One region of the Bradyrhizobium sp. USDA 326 genome, then DNA from elsewhere that is predicted to be linked to it. Evidence: predicted binding sites of a transcription regulator. Region 1 holds the regulator's gene; each other region holds the start of a gene.
The links. The regulator LexA, encoded in region 1, represses DNA repair genes until DNA is damaged. The targets are predictions, from matches to a motif close to TGTTCNNNNTGTGTTCNG.
Positions count from the first base shown of each region.

Region 2: a site for LexA is predicted at 1,515-1,532, ahead of ABIG06_RS24425 (putative DNA modification/repair radical SAM protein). Genes of this name have one in related genera too.
Region 3: a site for LexA is predicted at 2,140-2,157, ahead of ruvC (crossover junction endodeoxyribonuclease RuvC). Genes of this name have one in related genera too.
Region 4: a site for LexA is predicted at 3,090-3,107, ahead of uvrA (excinuclease ABC subunit UvrA). Genes of this name have one in related genera too.

Region 1 is NZ_JBMGQA010000001.1:6,922,695-6,927,299, forward strand. Features, by position in the region: gene ABIG06_RS32635 (alpha-hydroxy acid oxidase) at 1-383, shown strand, start outside; gene ABIG06_RS32640 (HAD-IA family hydrolase) at 413-1,036, shown strand; gene ABIG06_RS32645 (hypothetical protein) at 1,206-1,412, shown strand; gene glp (gephyrin-like molybdotransferase Glp) at 1,621-2,832, shown strand; gene lexA (transcriptional repressor LexA) at 3,010-3,711, shown strand; gene ABIG06_RS32660 (hypothetical protein) at 4,237-4,605, shown strand, end outside.
Region 2 is NZ_JBMGQA010000001.1:5,192,851-5,197,455, forward strand. Features, by position in the region: gene ABIG06_RS24420 (UdgX family uracil-DNA binding protein) at 1-202, opposite strand, end outside; gene ABIG06_RS24425 (putative DNA modification/repair radical SAM protein) at 202-1,434, opposite strand; gene ABIG06_RS24430 (ImuA family protein) at 1,597-2,385, shown strand; gene ABIG06_RS24435 (Y-family DNA polymerase) at 2,282-3,877, shown strand; gene ABIG06_RS24440 (error-prone DNA polymerase) at 3,874-4,605, shown strand, end outside.
Region 3 is NZ_JBMGQA010000001.1:1,279,887-1,284,491, forward strand. Features, by position in the region: gene ruvB (Holliday junction branch migration DNA helicase RuvB) at 1-947, opposite strand, end outside; gene ruvA (Holliday junction branch migration protein RuvA) at 968-1,585, opposite strand; gene ruvC (crossover junction endodeoxyribonuclease RuvC) at 1,582-2,109, opposite strand; gene ABIG06_RS06155 (IS110 family transposase) at 2,235-3,176, opposite strand; gene ABIG06_RS06160 (YebC/PmpR family DNA-binding transcriptional regulator) at 3,432-4,178, opposite strand; gene ABIG06_RS06165 (methyl-accepting chemotaxis protein) at 4,383-4,605, shown strand, end outside.
Region 4 is NZ_JBMGQA010000001.1:6,803,708-6,808,312, forward strand. Features, by position in the region: gene ABIG06_RS32090 (single-stranded DNA-binding protein) at 274-768, opposite strand; gene ABIG06_RS32095 (outer membrane protein) at 1,212-1,979, shown strand; gene ABIG06_RS32100 (outer membrane protein) at 2,217-2,915, shown strand; gene uvrA (excinuclease ABC subunit UvrA) at 3,203-4,605, shown strand, end outside.

The sequences.
Region 1 (4,605 bases):
ACCATGGCGGCCGCCAGCTCGACCACGGCCGCGGCGCCATGCACGTGCTGCCCGAGATTGTCGATGCCGTGAAGGGCCGCGCCAAGATCATGGTCGACGGCGGCTTCGGCCGCGGCACCGATATCGTCAAGGCGATCGCGGCGGGTGCAGACCTCGTCGGCATCGGCAGGCTGCAATGCTGGGCGCTGGCGGCTGCAGGCGAGGCCGGAGTCACACGGATGCTGGAGCTGCTGGAGGACGAGGTGCTGCGCTGCCTTGGCCTCCTGGGCGCCACCTCGTTCGCCGAGGTCGACAAATCCTGCCTGCATCCGGCGACCGCCACCAATGCGCCCAGCGTGTTCAGCGCGTTCCCGCTGTTCGACCACGAGCCCTATCGCTACTGACTTGCCGATACTGAAGTGAAAAGGACGCAATGACATCGCTCTTTCCCGGCAGCGCGGATGCGCTTCTGTTCGATCTCGGGCGCGTGGTGCTCGACATCGACTTCTCCAAGGCGATCGCCTGCTGGGCGGGACATGCCGGCTGTCAGCCCGAGGCCATCGTCGCGCGCTATGTGCGTGACGAGGCCTACCGGCTGCACGAGATGGGCAAGATCAGCGACGAGGACTATTTCGATTCGCTGCGTGCTTCACTCGGAATCGGCATTTCGGATGCGCAGTTCCTGGAAGGCTGGAACGCGATCTTCGCCGGCGAGATGCCAGATATCGCCGAGCTGTTGCCGCGCGCGGCGAAGCAGATGCCGCTCTACGCCTTCTCCAACACCAATCGGCCGCATGTGGACTATTTCTCGAAGGAGTATGCCGGCGTGCTCGGCCATTTCCGCGAGCTGTATCTGTCGTCCAGCATCGGCCTGCGCAAACCGGATGCGGAGGCGTTCGACCACGTCGTCGCCGCGATCGGAGTGCCGGCCGGTCGTATCGTGTTCTTCGACGACCTCGCCAAGAACATCGAGGGCGCGCGGGCGCGAGGTTTGAACGCCGTGCACGTGACGTCGCCTGGCGACGTCGGGAACGCATTGAGGGCGCTTGGCATCTGACGCCAACCGGGTGGCGCGAGAGGTCCGCCGAGCCCCTCGGTTCCGGAACTCAATTTGCTGAAGATGAGGAACCCAATGCCTCTGTGCATTTTTGTACGGAGTTCCGGGAACGGAATACCACCCTTCGGACTCATGAGTCGGTTGGGATTTCTACATCGGACGGATCGACGTGCTGGGCAAAACCTATCTCACCAAGCAAGCCTCTCTCCTGCTTGAATTCGCCAGAACCACCTCGGACTCGGATCTTTCCGCCAAGCTGATCAGCAAGGCGGCCGACCTGAAGTCCATGGCCGATCCGCTGCCCGACAAGGATCAGGATCCCAGAGCTCCCGACATCGCACCGGACGTCGGTCCAAGCGATCCGGCAGAACGTTGACCGATGTTGGCGGTGGCGCTCGTCATTCTCGTCCTCGCCATGGCTATCCTCGTACCGGTCTGTCTCGCCTTCCGGATCATGCCGCGGCGGACTTGAGCTCCCTGCTCCACGACAGAAATCGCGCCGGATAAATCATCCTGCGTGCTGCTTTGCCTCGCGCCTGCACTCGGCTAGAACTCTCGCCATCCATTTGCAGGAGTTTCCGCCCGTGGCCCTCATGCCGGTTTCTGACGCGCTTGCCGCGGTGCTGGCGGGTGCAGAGCCGCTGCCTGAAGAGATGGCTTCCCTCGATGAGGCCTACCATCGCGTGCTCGCCCGCGACGTCGCGGCGCGGCGCACGCAGCCGCCGCAGGCGATGTCGGCGATGGACGGCTATGCCGTGCGCGCCGCCGATGCGGCAACGGTCGATTCCCGGCTCGCGGTCGCCGGCGAGGTCGCGGCGGGTCGACCGTTCGCGGGAAGGGTTGGGCCCGGCGAAGCCGTGCGGATCTTCACCGGGGGCGTCGTTCCCGACGGCGCCGATGCGGTCGTGATCCAGGAGGACACCGTCGCGGAAGGCAAGCTCATCACGATCAAGGAAGCGGCGATTCCCGGTCGGCACATCCGCCCCGCCGGCATCGACTTCCGCGAGGGAGATGTGCTGCTCCGCAAGGGAAGCCGTCTCACGGAGCGCGATCTCGCGCTGGCCGCCGGGATGAACCACCCGCATCTCCCCGTCTGCCGCCGTCCGAGGGTCGCGATCCTCGCCACCGGCGACGAATTGGTGATGCCGGGCACCACGCCCGGTCACGGCCAGATCGTCTATTCCAACGGCTATGCCCTGCACGCGCTCGCCCGCAGCGAGGGCGCCGAGACCATCGACCTCGGCGTTGCCGCCGATACCTTGGAGGCCACTTCCGCCGGCATCCGTCGCGCCCGGGAGAGCGGTGCCGACATCCTGATCACGACCGGTGGCGCGTCGGTCGGCGACCACGATCTGATCCAGCAGGCGCTCAAGGACGAAGGCATCTCGATGGCCTTCTGGAAGATCGCGATTCGGCCCGGCAAGCCGATGATGCACGGACGACTCGGCGCAATGCGCGTGATCGGCCTGCCCGGCAATCCCGTATCCTCTTATGTGTGCGCCTTCCTGTTCATGGTGCCGCTGATTCGCGCCCTGTCGGGCCGATCAGTGATTCATCATCGCCGCGAGCTCGCCGTGCTGGGCCGCGATCTCGGTGCCAACGACCAGCGCGAGGATTATCTGCGTGCGCGCCTGGAACAGCGTGACGACGGTACGCTCGTCGCTCTTCCCGTGGGCCATCAGGACTCCTCTCTGCTTGCGAATCTGGCTGCAGCACAGGTACTTCTCGTGCGCGCACCGTTCGCGCCGAGGGCCGAGGCCGGCACGCCTTGCGAGGTGCTGCGCCTGCCCGCCTGAGCTGCACGGCCACACGCATCGCGCGAGCTTCGCTCTGTTCACCGTAAATTAAGCAGTTGCGGAACACATATCGAACATATAGTGTCCGTTCATGATTTGTTTCGAGGATGTAGCGGTTTATCGCCCGGCTTCCTCGTCTCGGAATTGAACGACATCAACCGGGGGACTTTGGTCGAGATGTTGACGCGCAAACAATACGAGCTTCTGCGGTTCATCAGTGAACGTCTGAAGGAGAGCGGCGTGCCGCCGTCCTTCGACGAGATGAAGGATGCGCTCGATCTGCGCTCGAAGTCAGGCATCCATCGCCTGATCACTGCGCTCGAGGAGCGCGGCTTCATCCGCCGCCTGCCCAACCGCGCCCGTGCCATCGAGGTCATTAAGCTGCCCGAGCTGCAGGCCGCCGCCGGCAGCCGCCGCGGCTTCACGCCGAGCGTCATCGAGGGCAATCTCGGCAAGGTGCGCGCGACCTCCAGCCCGCCTGTGGACGAGGGCGAGCGTCCCGTCGCGGTGCCCGTGATGGGCCGCATCGCGGCCGGCACGCCGATCGAGGCGTTGCAGACGCGCAGTCACACCATCAGCGTGCCGCCTGACATGCTCGGCTCGGGCGAGCACTACGCACTCGAAGTGCGCGGCGATTCGATGGTCGAGGCCGGCATCCTCGACGGCGACATGGCGCTGATCCAGCGCAACGAGAGCGCCGACACCGGCGACATCGTGGTGGCGCTGATCGACGACGAGGAGGCCACGCTCAAGCGCTTCCGCCGCCGCGGCGCCTCAATCGCGCTCGAGCCCGCCAACGCCGCCTACGAAGTCCGCATTCTTCCGCCGAACCGCGTGAAGATTCAGGGCAAGCTGATCGGGCTGTACCGGAAGTACTGAGCGGTCCTGCGCTCGTTACACTGATTGGAGCGGGTCATTCTCCGCTCCGGCTGGATGGTCTTTCCGGTTCTGCTCAGACTATCCGGCCCCCTCCTCCGGCGCGACATCCTCGACACGCCGCGCGCAGCAGCATCGCTTCGCGACCCGGGAGTTCGAGGAGACGTCATGCGCCAGCGCTGACCGCAACACCAGCGCGCCGCAAGCCGTTGCCACACAATCGCACCGCCAAATGCGAACGGAATTGGGCTAGCGAGCCGCAAGTGCGAAATGCAATCGCACAGCCTCTGCAATCGAGCCGGCAATTCACGTTGGTTGGCAGCCGCGGGGCGCTGACGCACGCGCCTTCCGAACACGCATGCATCGTCTTTGTTCCTATCGAATCCGGGAAAGATAATGTGATCGCGGCTTGCGGACGCAGCCGCAGATTTGCCTACAACAGAGCAGAGCGTTGCGTGCTTCCACCCTGATAGAGGCCTGCGCCTCCAAAGGAGGTGCGGGTCGCTATCTTCGCATGAGGAGCACCCGATGTGTGACTACAGCCTGCATGCCGTCGCGACACGCCCCGCCGAAGTCGGCGAGACGATCGTCACAACAACGTTCCGCGGCACCTCGACGCGCGGCTTCGCCTCCGAAGCCGATCTCTCGGTTGCGGTCTGCCTGCTGCCGGGAACGGAGCTCGCGTTCGCCGACAACGTCCGTTACGACAATCGCTGGATCTGGACGCGTACCGTCAATTCCCGCGTCGGCAAGTTCGGCAAGATCGATCCGCACATTCCCGATCGCCATCATGACGCGATCGAATTCCCCGACGGCAAATACGTGCTGGTGACACAGCTCGTCGAAGGCCAGCGCGCGACCGTGCTGCAACTGCCGGTGACCCAGCCGGTTGCCGAA
Region 2 (4,605 bases), 1.7 Mb from region 1:
CGATGAATTTTGCTGATACGTTGAAGGTGCCGTCATTCGCTTCGAGGATCGGAGACGGCGAGGGTGGCGCGAACAACTCCGCTTCGCCACCTCGCACGGTCCAGGTGACATCGCGCGGCTCCACATGATGTAGAACGAGCGTGCGGGCGGCTTTGCGCCAGCCGTCGAAATCGGTTTCGGTGTCGAGTGTGATGTACTGCATCAGAAGCCAAATCCGAGTTGCATTGCTTTCGGCTTGAACCGTTCGATCAGCCGCGCCTCTTCGAGCCGATGTGGCGAGGGGCGGTGATCGCTGAGGACGATGAACGGCAGCGCCTTGTTGCGGGGCACGTGCAGCCGCGCGAGATCGGCAAGGCGGATCGTGGTGGTGCGCCGCGTCGCGATGATGCGTTCGACCGCCTTGGTGCCGAAGCCCGGCACCCGCAGCAGCTCCTCGCGGCTGGCGCGGTTGACGTCGAGCGGGAAGCGGTCGCGATGGCGCAGTGCCCAGGCGAGCTTGGGATCGATGTCGAGCGGCAGCATCGCGCTGTCGTCGACGATCTCGCCGACATCGAAGCCGTAGAACCGCATCAGCCAGTCGGCCTGGTAGAGCCGGTGCTCGCGCAGCAAGGGCGGCGCCCGCAGGGGCAGGGCGCGGCTGGCATCGGGGATCGGGCTGAAGGCGGAGTAATAGACGCGCCGCAGGCGGTAGGCGCCGTAGAGATTGGCGCTGGTGTGGAGAATGGTGTGATCGGAGGCCGCGTCGGCGCCGACGATCATCTGCGTGCTCTGGCCGGCCGGCGCGAAGCGCTGCGGCTTGGCCTTCTTCGTGCTGCGGCTGTCCTCGGCCTCGTCCAGCTTCAGCCGCAGCCGGCCCATGGTGCGGCGGATCGCGCGGACGTCCTTCTCCGGCGCGAATTGCTGCAGGCTGGTCTCCTGCGGCATCTCGATATTGATGGAGAGGCGGTCGGCATATTTGCCGGCCTCCGCGATCAGCGCGTCGTCGGCTTCGGGAATGGTCTTCAGGTGAATGTAGCCGCGGAAGTGATGCTCCTCGCGCAGTTTGCGCGCGACGCTCACCACCTGCTCCATGGTGTAATCGGGACTGCGGATGATGCCGGAGGAGAGGAAGAGGCCCTCGATGTAGTTGCGCCGGTAGAAGTCGAGCGTCAGCTTGACGACCTCGTCGATGGTGAAGCGGGCGCGCGCTACGTTCGAGGAGGCGCGGTTGACGCAATAGAGACAATCGTAATTGCAGGCATTGGTCAGCAGCACCTTGAGCAGGGAGATGCAGCGTCCGTCCGGCGCATAGGAGTGGCAGATGCCCATGCCGGGCGCGGTCGAGCCCATGCCCTTGCCGTCGCTGGAATCCCGCTTCTCGGTGCCGCTGGAGGCACAGGATGCGTCGTATTTGGCGGCGTCCGCCAGAATCTCCAGCTTGCGTTGTACGTCCATCCTGGAATCCCTTTGATTCAGCTCATGAATCCGATTGAGCGCCAATTCGATTGACTCTTCTGGTCTCGTTAGCTTTATATTAGAACATATCATGAACAAATGAGCCAGCCGTTGGTTCTTCTTTTGAGGACCACGGCATCAATCTCTGAAGGAGCGGCGAGCATGAGCGGCGCACGTGGAAGCGCGCTTGCGATCTTGCGCGGCCAGATCGAGCGCATCGAGACCGCGGAGGTCGTGCATCCGCGCGATCGCGTCGCGCTTGGCCACAACGCGGCCGACAGCGCGCTGAAGGGCGGGCTCGCGCGTGCGGCGATCCACGAGGTGTTTTGCGAAGGGCGTCAGGGCGCTGCCGCGACCGGCTTCGTCATGGGGCTTGCGGGACGCGTGAGCGCGCGTCGGCCGCTGCTGTGGGTGCGGCAGGATTTTTCGGAGATCGAGACGGGTGCGCTGTCGATGAGCGGGCTATCCGAGCTCGGCTTCGATCCGCGCCGGGTGGTGATGGTGCGCGCCGCCGATGTCGAGAGCGCGCTACGCACCTCGGCCGATGCGCTCGCCTGCGATGCGCTGGGCGCCGTCGTGCTCGAGCTCTGGGGCGAGATCAGACAGTTCGATCTCGTGGCGAGCCGCAAGCTGACGCTCGCCGCGCAATCTTCCGGCGTCGCCGGGTTGCTCCTGCGCATGGCCGCACAACCTTTACCCTCGACTGCGGAGACGCGATGGATGCTGCGCGCGGCACATTCACCGCCGGGGCAGGCATGGAGCACATGGGGCGCGCCGCGCTTCGATGCCGAGCTCTTGCGCAATCGTCATGGCCCGTGCGGCCGGTGGATCATGGAATGGAATTGTGATGAGTGCCAGTTCAGTGAACCGTCGACGTATCCTCAGCCTGTGGCTGCCGCGCCTGCCCATCGACCGGCTCCAGCGGTTTTTCGGCAGCGCCGGGCTGGGTAAAGCCAATCATGAGCCCAGCATCGTCGTCATCAAGGACAACAATGCGCTGGTGATCCATGCGCTGGACGAGGCCGCCGAGCGCCTCGGCCTGTACATCGGCCAACCCCTGGCCAATGCGCGGGCGATGTGTCCTGACCTGAAGGTGTTCGATGCCGATGTCGTGGCCGATGCGAAGACGCTCGGCGATATCGCCGACTGGTGCGACCGCTTCACGCCGCTGGTGGCGCTCGATCCGCCGCACGGGCTGTTCCTCGATATCACCGGCTGCGCGCATCTGTTCGGCGGCGAGGCCGCGCTGCTCACGACGCTGGTCCGCGCGCTGGCCCGCCAGGGCTTTGCCGTCAGCGCCGCGATCGCCGGGACCTCGGTCTGTGCGCGCACGCTGACGCGGCAGGCCTCAGGCACCATCGTCGCGGATGGCGAAGAGGCGGCGGCGATCAGCGCATTTCCGGTGTCCGCGCTTGGTGCGGGCGAGGTCATCACCACCGGCCTGCGCCGCGCCGGCCTGAAGACCATCGGCGATGTCGCCGCGCGCGCGCCGGGCGAGATCACCGCGCGGTTCGGCGCGCGCTTCTCCACGCTGCTCGCGCATGCGCTGGGACAGGGCGATGCGCCGATCAACCCGCGCAAGCCGCTGCCCGATTACATCGTGGAGAAGCGCTTCGCCGAGCCGATCGCGACCGACACCATGATTGCGATGACGCTGTCGCGGCTCGCCGACACGTTGATCGCCTCCATGGAGAAACAGGGCAAGGGCGCGCGCCGTCTCGAAGCGGCGTTCTTCCGCACCGACGGCGTGGTGCGCGCGATCATGGTCGAGACCGGACGTCCGGTAACGCGAAGCGACGTGATCGACCGGCTGTTCCGCGAACGGCTCGATGCGCTCGCCGATCCGCTCGATCCCGGCTTCGGCTTCGACATGGTGCGGCTGTCGGCGAGCCGCACCGAGATCGTGGTGCAGGAGCAGCGCGATCTCGATGCGCATGTCCATGACAATGACGAGATTGCTGCGCTGATCGACCGCATCGCCGCGCGCATCGGCGGAAAGCGCGTCGTCGTGCACCTGCCGCAGGACACCCATATCCCTGAAAGCGCGGTGCTGGCCGCGCCGGCGCAGCATCATCTCACGGCTGCCATGCAAGCCGAATGGCCGGCGCGTGCCGAGAGCGAGCCGCCGCTGCGCCCCTTGCGGCTGTTCGACAAGCCGGAGCCGATCAAGGTGCCGTTCGCGACCGTGCCTGATGGTCCGCCGCATCAATTCACCTGGCGCCGCGCGCTGCATGCGGTGGTGCGGGTGGAAGGGCCCGAGCGTGTCGCGATGGAATGGTGGCGGCAGAACGGCAAGCAGCTGACGCGGGACTATTTCCGCATCGAGGACTCCGACGGCCTGCGCTTCTGGATCTTTCGCGACGGACTTTATGAGGGAGAGTGCTTCGATGCCGACGGCAAGCCCGTTCCTCCCGGCTGGTATGTGCACGGTCTCTTCGCATGAATACGCTTAGCTATGCCGAGATCGGCATCACCACCAATTTCTCCTTCCTGCGCGGCGGCTCGGATCCGCGCGCCTATGTGCATCAGGCCAGCATCCTCGGCATCCCCGCGATCGGTATCGCTGATCACAATACGCTCGCCGGCGTGGTGCGGGCCTACAAGGAGCTCGACAATGACAAGGTGCTGCACAAGCCGAAGCTTTTGATCGGCGCCCGCATCGTCTTCGTCGACGGCACTCCCGACATCCTGGTCTATCCGCGCGATCGCGCGGCCTATGGCCGGCTGTGCCAGCTTCTCACCCGGGGCAAGCGCGGCGACGACATCACGCGGATCGAGAAGGGCGAGTGCCGTCTCACTTTTGCCGATCTCCTGGAATTTTCGGAAGGCCAATTGCTCATCCTGACGCTGCCGCATCGCTTTGACCCGGCGCAGGCGCTGGATGTTCTTGCGCGGCTGAAGGCGGGGGACGCCGAAGGCGTGTGGCTGGCCGCGAGCCTAATCTATCGCGGCGACGACCGGCGCCGCCTGGCGCGGCTCGATGATCTCGCCGCCAAGGCAAAGGTGCCGCTGCTCGCGACCAACGAGGTGCTGTATCACGATCCCGGCCGCCGTCCGCTGCAGGACGTGCTGACCTGCATCCGGGAAAAGACCACGATCGCCGCGATCGGGAGGAAGCTGGAAGCCAATGCCGAACGTTTTCTGAAGACTCCACGCGAAATGGCGCGGCTG
Region 3 (4,605 bases), 5.6 Mb from region 1:
TGCGAGGTGAGCAACCGGCCGCGCGGCGTGCGCTGCAGATAGCCGCACTGGATCAGATAGGGCTCGATGATGTCCTCGATCGCATCGCGCGGCTCGGACAAGGCCGCGGCCATGGTCTCGACGCCGACCGGGCCGCCGCCATAGTTGAGCGCGATGGTCGTGAGGTAGCGGCGGTCCATGGCATCCAGCCCGGCGGCGTCGACCTCGAGCGCGCTCAGCGCGTGGTCGGCGATCTTGCGATCGATCTTGTCGGCATCGGCAGCCGAAGCGAAATCGCGCACGCGCCTGAGCAGGCGGCCGGCAATGCGCGGCGTGCCACGGGCGCGGCGCGCGATCTCGTTGGCGCCTTCCGCGGTCATGCCGACATTGAGCACGCGCGCACCGCGGCTGACGATGCTCTCCAATTCCTCGATCGTGTAGAAATTCAGTCGCACCGGAATGCCGAAGCGATCGCGCAAGGGATTGGTCAGAAGGCCCGCGCGCGTGGTGGCGCCGACGAGGGTGAATTTCGACAGCTCGATCTTCACCGAGCGCGCCGCCGGGCCCTCGCCGATGATGAGGTCGAGCTGAAAGTCCTCCATCGCGGGATAAAGCACCTCCTCTACCGCGGGGCTCAGGCGATGGATCTCGTCGATGAAGAGCACGTCGCGCTCTTCGAGATTGGTGAGGAGCGCGGCGAGATCGCCGGCCTTGGCGATCACCGGGCCCGACGTGGCGCGAAAGCCGACGCCGAGCTCTTTCGCCACGATCTGCGCCAGCGTGGTCTTGCCGAGGCCGGGCGGTCCCACGAACAGCACGTGATCCAGCGCCTCGCCGCGTTTGCGCGCCGCCTCGATGAAGATCGAGAGATTCTTGCGCGCCTGCTGCTGGCCGACGAAGTCCGACAGCGATTGCGGACGCAGCGCGGTATCGCCGACATCGTCGCTGCGGCGCTCGGGCGAGACCATGCGGCTGGCCTTGGGATCACTCACTTCGCGAGCTCCTTCAGGCCGAGACGGATGAGCTGCGCGGTCTCGGCATTCTCGCCCGCACTACGCGAGGCCGATGCGATGGCCGCGGCGGCCTGCGGCTGACCGTAGCCGAGATTGACCAGCGCGGAGATCGCATCCGCCACGGGGCGCGGCGCGCGCTGGTCGTCGACGGCGCCGGCGAGATGCACCACGGCCGGATCGACATTGGCGAACGCCGGCGCCTTGTCCTTCAATTCGGTGACGATGCGCTCGGCAACCTTCGGGCCGACGCCGGGGGTGCGCGCCACCGCGGACTTGTCGCGCAGCGCAATGGCATTGGCGAGGTCGGCGGTCGAGAGCGTGCCGAGCACGGCGAGCGCGACCTTGGCACCGACGCCCTGCACGGTCTGGAGCAGGCGAAACCATTCGCGCTCCTGGTCGGTGCGGAAGCCGAACAGCTTGATCTGATCCTCGCGCACATAGGTCTCGATCGACAGCACGGCTGCTTCGCCCGGCGTGGGCAGATGCTGCAAGGTGCGCGAGGAGCAATGCACCTGATAGCCGACGCCGCCGACATCGAGGATGACGAAATCCTCGCCGTAGGAATCGATCAGGCCCTTGAGCTTGCCGATCATATCCCCACCACCTTCAGCCGGAGCGCCGCACTCTGGCGGTGATGGGCGTGGGTGATGGCGATGGCGAGCGCGTCGGCCGCATCCGCCGACGGCGGCTCGGCTTTCGGCAGCAATATCTTCAGCATCATCGCGATCTGTTGCTTGTCGGCGTGACCGGCGCCGACCACCGTCTTCTTGACCTGGTTCGGCGCGTATTCGGCGACAGAGATGCCGAACATTGCGGGCGCCAGCATGGCGACGCCGCGGGCCTGGCCGAGCTTCAACGTGGCAACGCCGTCCTTGTTGACGAAGGTCTGCTCGACCGCCGCTTCCATCGGCTGGTGGTTGGAGAGAACGGCCGCGAGCCCCTCATGGATCGCGAGCAGGCGGCTCGACAGCGGCAGGTCGTCCGGCGGTTCCACCGAGCCGCAGGCGACGTAGATCAGGCGATTGCCCTCGGCCTCGAGCACACCCCAGCCGGTGCGGCGCAGGCCGGGGTCGATGCCGATGATGCGGACGGGGCCACGAATCGGGAGCGCAGTCATGGGCCAGTGATAGCGGCTGGCCGCCGCGGGGGAAACAGAAACAGAACGGAAGTAACAGGGGAAAGGCGGTCTCGCGTCCCGGGCGCGGCGCAGCGCAAAGCGGTGCGGCGCTGAACCGGCAACTGTTATGTTGATGGTGCGATTTTATAGGGTTTTCGGTCGCGCAGCATTGCGTTGAGGATGGTCAGCAGCTTCCTTGCGACAGCAATGAGGGCGAGCTTTGCTGGTTTGCCGGCCAGACGGAGCCGGTCATAGAAGATTTTGAAGTGATCGGCGCGACGAACGGCGTTGAGAGCAGCCATGTAGAGGGCGTCGCGGACGCGCTTTCGTCCGCCGCCGATCTTGCGCTTGCCACGATAAGCCCCGCTATCGACATTGAAGGGAGCCAGGCCGGCAAGAGCGGCCACCTCCTTTGGCCCGAGACGCCCAAGTTCGGGCATCTGGGTGAGGAGTTGCATGCAAGCGACGGGTCCCACGCCGGGCACCGAGCGCATCAACTGTGCATCATTGGCAAGCTCCGGTTCGGCTTTGACGAGCGCATGAATCTCAGTGTCGATTTCGGCGATCTCATCATTGAGGACCTCGATGAGGCGAGCGATGCGTTCCACCATGGCGCGGTCCTCGGCTTCGCTGCGGCGGTTCTTTTCCTGGGCCCTCATGGCAACCAGTTGGTCCCGCCGTTTTGCAAGCCTTGCCAAAGTGTTGCGAGCAGGCGTCGCGGCCTGCTCGGTGGCGGGCTTCATGGCGCGGGCAAAGGCCGCCAGCATCCGCGCATCGATCGGATCGGTCTTGGCGAGCTGGCCGCTGGCGCGGGCAAAGTCGCGGGCACGGGCCGGATTGATCCGGGCAAAGCGGATGCCGGCCCGATGCAGGGCCTCCCGAAGCTCGAGGTCATAGACCCCCGTAGCCTCGAAGACGATCAGCGCATCACATCGCCAACGCGCCACCAGCTGTGTGATGGCCTGTGGCGCGTTGGCGATGCGTTCCGCTACGCCGATGGCCTCATCGAAAATATCAAGGTGATGTTTGGAGATGTCGATCCCGACGCAACGAGAGGATATGATCACGGTGCCTGTCCCTGTGATGCGAGGTCTGTTGACGCAGCCTCGTGCAACTGTTCAGGTTGATAGATGGAACGGGCGGGAGACCGAGCCGGCTCACGGCGTCAAGCGCCAAGGACCCAACGGCTTCCCGCCCACCATCATCATGCCAGACTTCCCAGACACAGGGGCCCATTTTGCGACGGATGCCGAAAGAACCTCGGGTCCCGGCTCTGCGCAGCAGCGTTTCACGCTGCAGCGCGTCCGGGACACGAGAGTACCCTACCCGCCCATCTTCGCCATCAGCGCGTCCGATATCTCGAAATTGGCGTAGACCTGCTGCACGTCGTCGTGCTCGTTGAGCAAATCCATCAGCTTGAGAAGCTTCTCGCCGGTCTCGTCATCGACGGCGACCGTGTTCTGCGGTTTCCAGATCAGCGCGGCCTTGCGCGGCTCGCCGAACTTGGCTTCCAGCGCCTTGGCGACGTCGCGGTAGCCTTCGGTCGAGGCGTAGATCTCGTGGCCGTTCTCGCCCGAGACCACGTCGTCGGCGCCGGCCTCGATCGCGGCATCTAGCATCGCGTCATCCGAAGCGACGCTGCGGTCATATTCGATGACGCCGGTGCGGTCGAACATGAACGACACCGAGCCGGTTTCGCCGAGATTGCCGCCGGACTTGGTGAAGAAGGAACGGATGTCGGAAGCGGCGCGGTTGCGGTTGTCGGTCAGCGCCTCGACGATGACGGCGACGCCGCCGGGGCCGTAGCCCTCGTAGCGGATCTCGTCATAGTTCTCGCCCTCGCTACCGAGCGCCTTCTTGATCGCGCGCTCGATATTGTCCTTCGGCATGTTCTCCTGGCGCGCCGCGATCACGGCGGCACGCAGGCGAGGGTTCATGGCGGGGTCGGGCGTGCCGAGCTTGGCCGCGACGGTGATTTCCCGCGCCAGCTTGCCGAACAGTTTCGACTTCTGGGCATCCTGCCGCCCCTTGCGGTGCATGATGTTCTTGAATTGGGAATGTCCGGCCATGCGTGGTCTCGTTAAGGAATCGTGCGCCAAGGTGAGCGTGGGAAGCGCGGCCTTATAGGCCGCCAACCCACCGGAATGAAAGAGGCTCTACGACTTTAAGGTAACAACGTACTAGGTCGTGCCTAGGGGGCAGGCACCGTTAACCCTGATTTCATTCCGGACTGCGAAAATAGCGCCCGACCGTTCTCCGACAAGAGAGGCGCGATGGCGTTCGGATTATTTCGGAAGCGTCTGCCGGACCAGGCTGCGCCTGCGACAGCCCCAGAGGCTCCGCAGCCGGCGCCCCATTCCGCCCCCGCCCCGACCGCCGAAAGTGATTCGGCCCGGGAAATCCTGGAACTGCTGGAACTCGAGCTCGGCGCCATGATCCGCCAGCTCGAGCGCGCCGCCAATTCGGTGGCCGGAGGCGCCGAGGCGACCGCCGCGA
Region 4 (4,605 bases), 120 kb from region 1:
ACGGTGCCTTACCGAGATCCAATCTACAGCCCCCTGCAAAATCCGAGGCCGTGAGATGGTCAGAAAAGTTTCATGTCAGGAGTGACACAAGCTGGCGGGCGGCGATCCGCCTAAACGGTTGATTGTCAAAGAGATTATCCGCTGAAGTTACAAAACGGGGAAACAGTACGCGATTTCTAATAGCTGGTTACAAAGAACAAAACGGAATCTGCGCCAAGTCATTGTTCTAGCTACAGATTCCGCTTTTCAGTTACACTTCGGGAAAACCCAATTCTAGAACGGGATATCGTCGTCCATGTCGCTGTTGCGGCCGCCGCCGGCGGCAACGGGACGGCGCGGCGCACTGCTGACGGGACCGGAGGAGCCGAAATCGCCGCCCGGCTCGTCGCCGAAGCTGCCGCCTCCCCCGCCGCCGCCGCGGCCGTCGAGCATTGTCAGCGTCGAGTTGAAGCCCTGGAGCACGACCTCGGTCGAGTACTTCTCGACGCCGCTCTGGTCGGTCCATTTGCGGGTCTGCAGGGCGCCCTCAATGTAAACCTTCGCGCCCTTCTTCAGGTACTGTTCGGCAACCTTGCAGAGCCCTTCATTGAAGATCACGACACGATGCCACTCGGTCTTTTCCTTGCGCTCGCCGGTCGCCTTGTCACGCCATGTCTCCGAGGTGGCGATGCTCAAATTCGCGATTGGTCGCCCGTCCTGGGTGCGGCGGATTTCAGGATCCTTGCCGAGATTTCCAACCAGAATGACCTTGTTGACGCTTCCCGCCATCGCCGCTCTCCACTCCGAATGCACTAGATTTCAAAAGGGCGAATCCCGCTGCCCGCGTTCCTCCGCGCCCTGTTGAGGCGACCCTATACGCTTGCGGGCACCGATCAGCCCGCCGCCCCCCAGGTTATCCCCACATATAGCATTCCGCTCGGCTCCGTTCCAGATTTGTTCTTCGCGCCGAAACCACAGGGACGGCAGCTGGGCCACACGGCGGCTGAAAAGGGAACCTGGATGGAACTTTTTCGGGTTCCCGGGAAGGGCGAAAACCGCTTAACGTTCATTAAGTTGCAGCCAATTCAATCGGTCGGCGACTGTGGCATTTCGGAGACGGATTTTGCCCGTTTCTTTGGCTATGATTGCCTTGGAATTAGTTCATATGGGCGTCGCGCCTGATCTGCCCGCTTCGGGGACTTCGAGAAGCGGGCGAAACTGGGGAGACTGCAATGAATAAGATTCATTTTACTGCAATCAGTGCAATGGCGTTGGGGCTGGCGGCTCCCGCAAGCGCGGCGGATCTTGCCGCCCGTCCGTACACCAAGGCTCCGGCGCCTATTGCCGCCATTTACGACTGGAGCGGCTTCTATATCGGCATTAACGGCGGTGGTGGCACAAGCCGCAAGTGCTGGGATTTCGTGACCCCGGCGACCGGCGTTCTGGTCGGCGAGGGCTGTCACAATGCGACCGGCGGCACCGTCGGTGGCCAGGTCGGCTACCGCTGGCAGTCGACGAACTGGGTGTTCGGCTTCGAAGGCCAAGGCAACTGGGCCGACTTTACCGGCGACAACATCAGCGCGGTGTCCGGCCTTCGCAACCAGTCCAGGATCGACTCTTTCGGTCTGATCACCGGGCAGATCGGTTACGCCTGGAACAACGTGTTGCTCTATGTGAAGGGCGGCGCCGCCGTCGTCGGTGATCGCTATCGGACCTACGATGTGGCGACCGGCCTCGAGTTTGACCGGGCCAACGAGACCCGTTGGGGCGGCACGGTGGGCGTGGGCGTCGAGTTCGGATTCGCGCCGAACTGGTCGGTCGGCTTCGAGTACGATCACATCTTCCTCGGCCACCGCACAATCGACTTCACCGGATCCGGCAATTTCGCCGGGGCTCCGCTCGGTGCTTTCACTGCCTCCAATCGCATCGGCCAGGACGTCGATATCGGTCTCATCCGGGTGAACTATCGCTGGGGTGGCCCGTTGATCGCAAGGTACTGATATCTCGCGATATTGTTGGAGATCAAAGGCCGGCCTCGCGCCGGCCTTTCTGTTTTTGGGCGCGAACTGGTCGCCGGGAAACGAGTCAGTAACCATTACGTTTTGCGCCGTTGTGGCTTTTCGGAGACACAACTTGCGGCTTTGTTGGTGTAAGCACAGCCTCAGTTGGGCCGTTGAGTCCGCTGCCTTCCGGTCACGGAAGGCAACAACAGAAACTGGGACTGGGATTTATTAAAGATGAAGAAGGTTTTGTTGGCTTCGGCCTGTTTGTTCGCTCTCGCCGCTCCGGCCTCGGCCGCCGATCTTGCGGCCCGCCCTTACACCAAGGCTCCGATCGCTCCGGCCGCTGTTTACAACTGGACCGGCTTCTATCTCGGTGTCGTCGGCGGCGGCGCTTGGGAAGAATCCTCGACCGATCCGAAGATGCAGGGCGGCTTCGTCGGCGGTACCGCTGGCTACAACTGGCAGACCGGCAACGTCGTGTTCGGCCTCGAGGCCGACGGCGCCTGGGCTGACGTCAGCGCTTCGGTTACCGGCGCGACCGTTGTCCCCGGCTTCGGCGTTGCCACCGCGACGCTGAGTTCGAAGACCGACGCCATGGGCACCGTGCGCGGCCGCATCGGCTGGGCCGTCAACAACGTCTTGCTGTACGGCACCGGTGGTTACGCCTGGATCGACAACAAGGTCACCGTCAGCGCGCTGGGCGTGAGCGTCTCCGACAGCAAGTGGCACTCCGGCTGGACCGTCGGCGCCGGCGTCGAAGCGTTCTTCGCGCCGCAGTGGTCGGTCAAGGGCGAGTACCTCTATCGCAGCTTCGGCAGCGAGAACTACTTCTCCAACCTCGGCGTTCCGCTGGCGTCTGGCACGATCAACTTCCACACCGTCCAGGTCGGCGTGAACTATCATTTCGGCGCCCCGGTCGTTGCCAAGTACTGATCTGAAGTACTGATCGCGACCGACGTCACATCGTCACGAAAGGCCGGCGCCCACGCCGGCCTTTTTGTTTGACGGCTCGCTCTGCGCAGTTCCGCCCGCTCCCTCTGCTGCCAGATGCCGCCAGTGCGCCAACAATCCGTTGACGATTCGCAAGTCCCACTGGAAATCCGCCGCCGTTCTTCCTACGTTCGCTGCCATACCCATCGGCGCCGATCCCGGTTCCGGGCGAAGCGCGCCTTCAACATTGGCGCGATCGCGCGTCTTTGGATTCCTTGAGGACCAGCGGGATGGACGAAGTGATCAAGGCGAAACGCCAACAACAGAACGCGGGCTCCAGCCTGCGCGCAATTACGATCCGTGGCGCGCGCGAGCACAACCTCAAGAACATCGACGTCGAGATTCCCCGCGACAAGCTCGTGGTGTTCACGGGCCTATCCGGCTCCGGCAAATCCTCGCTCGCCTTCGACACCATTTACGCCGAAGGCCAGCGTCGCTACGTCGAATCGCTGTCGGCCTATGCCCGCCAATTCCTGGAGATGATGCAAAAGCCCGACGTCGACCAGATCGACGGGCTGTCGCCGGCGATCTCGATCGAGCAAAAGACGACCTCGAAGAACCCGCGCTCTACCGTGGGCACCGTCACCGAGATCTACGACTATATGCGCCTGCTCTGGGCCCGCGTCGGCGTGCCCTATTCGCCGGCCACGGGCCTGCCGATCGAGAGCCAGACCGTCTCGCAGATGGTCGACCGCGTGCTGGCGCTGCCCGAAGGCACCCGTCTCTATCTGCTCGCGCCGGTCGTGCGCGGCCGCAAGGGCGAGTATCGGAAGGAGCTCGCCGAATGGCTCAAGAAGGGCTTTCAGCGCGTCAAGATCGACGGCACCTTCCATGAACTCAGCGAGGCGCCGACGCTCGACAAGAAATTCCCGCACGACATCGACGTCGTGGTCGACCGCATCGTGGTGCGCGCCGATATCGGCCAGCGCCTCGCCGAGAGCTTCGAGACCGCGCTGAAGCTCGCCGAGGGCCTCGCCGTCGTCGAGTTCGCCGACGCGCCGGCGGGCGCGCCTGCGGAAGAGAAAGAGAAAAAGAAGACCGCGAAAATCCACGACAAGAGCGGCCCCGAGCGCATCCTGTTCTCGGAAAAGTTCGCCTGCCCGGTCTCTGGCTTTACCATCCCCGAGATCGAGCCGCGCCTGTTCTCCTTCAACAATCCCTATGGCGCCTGCCCCGCCTGCGGCGGCCTCGGCGTCGAGCAGCATGTCGACGAGGATCTCGTCATCCCCGAGAAGGATCTGACGCTGCGCAAGGGCGCGATCGCGCCCTGGGCCAAGTCGTCATCGCCCTATTACGTGCAGACGCTGACCGCGCTCGGCAAGCACTATAAGTTCACGCTCGACACCAAGTGGAAGGATCTGCCGAAGAAGACGCGAGACGCGATCCTCTACGGGTCCGGCGACGATGAGATCAAGTTCTCCTACGAGGACGGGGTCCGCTCCTACGACACCAAGAAACCGTTCGAGGGCGTCATCACCAACATCAACCGCCGCTATCGCGAGACCGAGAGCGAGTGGGCCCGCGAGGAGCTGGCGAAATATTTCCACGACGTGCCCTGCGAGGGCTGCAAGGGGTTTCGGCTCAAGCCCGAGGCGCTCTGCGTCAAGGTCGGCGGCAAGCATATCGGCGAGAT